2 regions of the Natronincola ferrireducens genome follow, and region 2 is predicted to be linked to the other one. Evidence: riboswitches for the same ligand, from Rfam matches in the RefSeq annotation. Region 2 holds a riboswitch; the other holds the start of a gene.
What was found. A riboswitch is a leader RNA that binds a small molecule or an ion and turns the genes downstream of it on or off. The one in region 2 is predicted to bind FMN.

Region 1 (2,466 bases), on a different contig from region 2:
TCTACCTTGCCGTCCCTTCCTTTAGTCTTAAGGATCTGTACCCCTAATGTCCGTAATTTATCTATTTTGTCTTTTGATGCTTCTTCTGTAGTTACTATAATTGTAGATTGTTCCTTAGCAGTCTTTACTACATTGGCGTGGAGGGGGGTCCTTAATTTGCTATCTACAATAATTCTTGTGGGATGCCTTACTTCTTTATTTAGAATTCTAGTATTAAGCTGAGGGTTATCCTGCAACACAGTACCTACACCTACCATAATTCCTGCTACCCTATTCCTGATATGATGAACATAGGCTCTAGCATCCTCGGCGGTTATCCATTTAGAATCTCCTTCAGTAGTGGCTATTTTGCCATCTAGTGTCATGGCGGTTTTTAAAATACAGAAAGGCTTTTCTGTAGTAATATATTTAATGAAAACTTCATTTAATTTCTTAGCCTCTTCCTCCATTACTCCCGTCACCACTTCTATGCCATGTTCTCTTAATATCCTAATCCCCTTTCCTGCCACCTGAGGATTGGGGTCCTCCATAGCAATTACTACCCTGCTTATTTTGCTTTTTATAATGGCTTCAACGCAAGGAGGGGTTTTTCCATAATGAGAACAGGGCTCTAGGCTAACATACATCGTAGCGCCTTTTGCAGTATAGTCAATTTTTTTAAGAGCATCTACCTCTGCATGATCTCCACCATAATAATGATGATAACCTTCTGCTACTAGATATCCATCCTTGACAATAACAGCTCCCACTAAGGGGTTTGGTCTTGTTTTGCCCCATCCTAGCTTTGCCAAATCTAAGGCTTTTCCCATATAATATTTTTCCATAACACCACCTCCAGCTATCTCTTCTTTTGTTATTTTTTCTTTTTAGGCAAAATAAAATACCCTGATGTTTTCTTTCAGGGTATAATGTACATTCTTTATATTGATATATAATACTTTTGCATAGGAAACAGAACGTATTATGTATCTCCAATATAATGATTTACTTTCTCCCATCCAGACTATACTGTCGGCTCTGGAATCACACCAGATCAGCCACTAAGGCTCGCGGGCTTCGTATAAAACGTTACCGCCGGTGGGGAATTTCACCCCGCCCTGAAAGTATTTAAATAAGTGATTATATAATTTTAAAGCTATCCTATCATAACTTTCTTTTTTTTACAACATTTTTCACACAAAACACTAGGGAAAATTTTGTAACCCCCCATGGGTTTCTACATACTATAATAAAAGGATATGCAATGGGGGAGGGATTAGATGTTTGAAGGTCTTTTAATTGCAATAGCCATTAGCATGGACAGTTTAAGTGTAGGCATCGCTTACGGTATTAAAAATATTAGAGTTCCTCTGCGCTCTCTTGTTATATTGGACCTCATTTCAGTTTCACTTTTAAGTGTAGGTTTTTTTGCTGGTAATCTTTTAACAAGGCTAGTTCCTCAAATAGCCATGGATTTAGTGGGAGCTGGTATTTTGATTGTCATTGGTCTTTGGTTTACCATTCAAGGATGGTTGAATTATAAATATCCTAAGGAAAAGGTTCAAGAACCTACCTCTATTGCTGTTATTAGTATTAATTCTTTAGGCATAGCCATTAATGTGTTGAGGGACCCTTCAAAGGTAGATTTAGACATTTCGGGAGTTATTGATACAAAGGAGGCTATTTTACTAGGGATTGCTCTAGCTATCGATTCCTTAGCTATAGGTATCGCTGTTTCTCTTTCTTCCATTTCTATTATCTTGTTTACATTATTATTGGTGGCGATTGTTAATCTAGTTTTTTTACTGTCGGGGATTTGTATTGGTAAAAAGTATATTGTCAGCAAATTAAAAGAAACAACCTCTTTTATCCCAGGGTGTATATTAATTGTTTTAGCCATCACTAGATTAGCAACATAATGTATGACCATAAAACAGTCCTACTGGTGAAATCAGTAGGACTTTAAATTGTATTGAAGAGATTGGACATACTATTAACATAAGACAACTAGACCTAGGAGGATACCATGTTAGAAGATTTCATCGAAGTAGTAGCCCACTACGCCATAGGCACTTTAGAATTAATCGGTATATTTATTATAGGTTATACTGCTTTAAGGAGTTTTCTCAAGTACGTTAAAGAAAAGCTAACATTTAATGATACCTGTATTAAGATTGAATTAGCAAAGGGACTAGCTTTAGGGCTGGAGTTTAAATTGGGGGGTGAAATATTAAGAACAATTTTGGTGCGGACAATGGATGATATAAAAATATTGGGTACGATCATTATTCTCCGACTTATTCTAACCTTTGTAATCCATTGGGAAATCTCCTCCGAGCTCCATCAAGAGGAGGAAATAAAGAAGTTTGCAGAAAATCGCAGAAAAAATAAACCCTAAAGGTTGCTACCTTGACTTAAAAGGGGGTATAATTTGAATACAGATAAAAGAGGGGAGGTATTTTCTTGTTTGAAGTTATTTTAGATTTA
Region 2 (2,466 bases):
GACCAAATTAAGGTAGCAAAGGAAACCAATGAATTTATCGAGTTTATTGAAAATGCTGGGGATTGGGAAAAACAATTAAGACAACAAATCCAACAGGAATTTTTAGCAGAAAAGAGGGAAGTCCTTAATGAAAGGAAGTTTGAAAGGGGAGCTATTAAAGCTGAAATTAAACAACAGCAAGAAGCCCTAAAGCAACAAAGAAAGGAAAGGGTAATAGCACCTATAAAAGCAGTAGAAAAACAAGCAAAAAACAAAGAAGCTGAAGCTACTGTGACAACAACTTCTGTAGACAAGTGGTCCAACAATGATAGGGATAACAAATCAAACAACGGAAATGGTAATAGTAGAAATAACGGTAATACCGGAAATCAAGGTAGAGGAAACGCTGCCAATGCTAAGGCTAGAAAAGCCAATTAATAGTACACTTCCTTTTAATATATGGGTTGCTTTTTAAAAAGCTAAAAAACTGCTGTAAAATCAGCAGTTTTTTAGTTCTTGCACTCTGTATAAGTGACCAACACAAAAGTTAAAAATCAAACTTTTGGTTGTCTACTTATCGGGCATCTACTTAAGAAGTGGAGATATTTTTTTGTAGATAAGTAGTGTTATACAAGCTATGACAGCTCCTTTAAAAATATTAAAAGGTGTAATACCGTAAAGGACTAGGGTTGGAACATCTACAATTCTACTGTTAATAACCGTTCCCATTTTTACAATAGCATCTATAGGCATAAAGTTTGAGTAAAAAGGAAGGATTAAGTAGGTATTGGACAATGCTCCTGTAACAGCCATAAATATAGTACCTAGGATTACTCCAACAATTGCGTGGGTTCTGTCTTTCTTTAAATGATAGATGAAAGATGCTGTAATAACATAAGAGCTTCCTACAATAAAGTTAGATAACTCTCCTACACCACCAGTGGAAGTCTTTGTGATAAAATGTAAAATGTTTTTTATTAATTGGATTAGCATTCCTGCTACAGGTCCTAAAGCAAATCCTCCAATCAATGGTGGTACATCACTTAAGTCCAACTTTAAAAAACCAGGAAAAATAGGTAATGGAAAGCTAACCAACATTAATACATAAGAAAATATTGCTAAAATTGACATTTTTACTAAATTGCTGGTGCTAAATACCTTTGATTTGTAGCTAATTGTTTTTTGTAGATTTTGCATAAACAATGCCTCCCTAATGATTTAATTTAAATTTTAGGGGAGAATTTTCAGAGTCGTTTTATTAAATCAAAAACGCCTGAAGACAAAAACCCTTCAGACGTGTAAATAACATGTAAAAAAACTCCTACATTCACATCTTCTCCCATCCAGACTTTACTGTCGGTACTGGAATTACACCAGATCAATCGGCTGCGGAGCCGAGTCGCGGACTTTAACCGCCGGTCGGGAATTTCACCCTGCCCTGAAGAGTAAATACTCTATTTAATTTTCCTATTTCTTGCCTTCATTATAATGCTTTTTCTATTTCTTTGCAATAGGCTTTTTAGCCTTTTACCCTTTTATCTATCTTCTTTATTAAAGAAATTTCTTCCTCAAGGGTAAATTTGTACTTCCCTACTAAGAAGGTGATAAACAGGATTACAAATAAATAGGGTAAACACCATAAAACCCGTATCCACTCCCTAGACATCATTTCTGTTATTGTAATCCCTGTTATATAGGCGATCATAAAACCTATAGAACTCTCCAACAATATTGCAAGGGTGATACTAACAGTATTGGCTATTACTGAAGCTATAAAGGATACCTTCACAATAAGCCATGTTAGCAAAACAAAGGATGCGCATTGCATAAAGATGTGGGTGCCAAAATCCACATTTTTTCTTATATAGTAATAGGCAGCCCCCTGAAGTATACCCGCCACCACTACTCTTTTCTTATCTGGTTTAATACCAATTAGCGTCAATCCTAAGTACATTAGGACAATAGCCTCTGGTATAGCATTCAATACAACAACCTTCAACGGCACTGTTTCCATAAATAAACTCCTTATCCAAATATTTCCCTATCTATTATTAGACGGTTCCTATTTTAAAAAAGTTTCAAAGGAATAAATATTTTTTTATTCTTTTTCTCCACATGAATTTTTGCAATGGATTTCCTTCATTGAAAGGGCAACTCTCCCTTTATTGAGGTCTACTGAAAGAACCCTTACCTGGACAATATCTCCTACTGCCACAACATCCATAGGATTTTTAACAAAGCGGTCACTTAATTCTGATATATGGACTAAGCCATCATTTTTTAAGCCAATATCTATAAAAGCTCCAAAATCCAGAACATTTCTCACAGTCCCCGTCAACATCATATCCACCTTTAAATCCTCCAGCTTTAATACATCGGTTCTAAAAATAGGCTTTGGCATTTCTTCCCTTGGGTCCCTGCCAGGCTTTTTCAACTCCTTTACAATATCCCTTAGGGTAGGTACTCCTATATCCAGTTCTTTAGCCA

Region 1: it holds a riboswitch for FMN, as region 2 does, so the genes downstream of both, ribD (bifunctional diaminohydroxyphosphoribosylaminopyrimidine deaminase/5-amino-6-(5-phosphoribosylamino)uracil reductase RibD) here and BLS22_RS01560 (ECF transporter S component) in region 2, are expected to answer to the same signal.

Annotation. Positions count from the first base shown of each region.
Region 1 is NZ_FNFP01000007.1:89,860-92,325, reverse strand. It holds gene ribD (bifunctional diaminohydroxyphosphoribosylaminopyrimidine deaminase/5-amino-6-(5-phosphoribosylamino)uracil reductase RibD) at 1-824, opposite strand, end outside; FMN riboswitch at 983-1,109, opposite strand; gene ytaF (sporulation membrane protein YtaF) at 1,260-1,898, shown strand; gene BLS22_RS12475 (DUF1622 domain-containing protein) at 2,006-2,377, shown strand; gene BLS22_RS12470 (putative manganese transporter) at 2,443-2,466, shown strand, end outside.
Region 2 is NZ_FNFP01000001.1:341,926-344,391, reverse strand. It holds gene BLS22_RS01565 (hypothetical protein) at 1-417, shown strand, start outside; gene BLS22_RS01560 (ECF transporter S component) at 565-1,176, opposite strand; FMN riboswitch at 1,307-1,429, opposite strand; gene BLS22_RS01555 (hypothetical protein) at 1,499-1,993, opposite strand; gene BLS22_RS01550 (Tex family protein) at 2,078-2,466, opposite strand, start outside.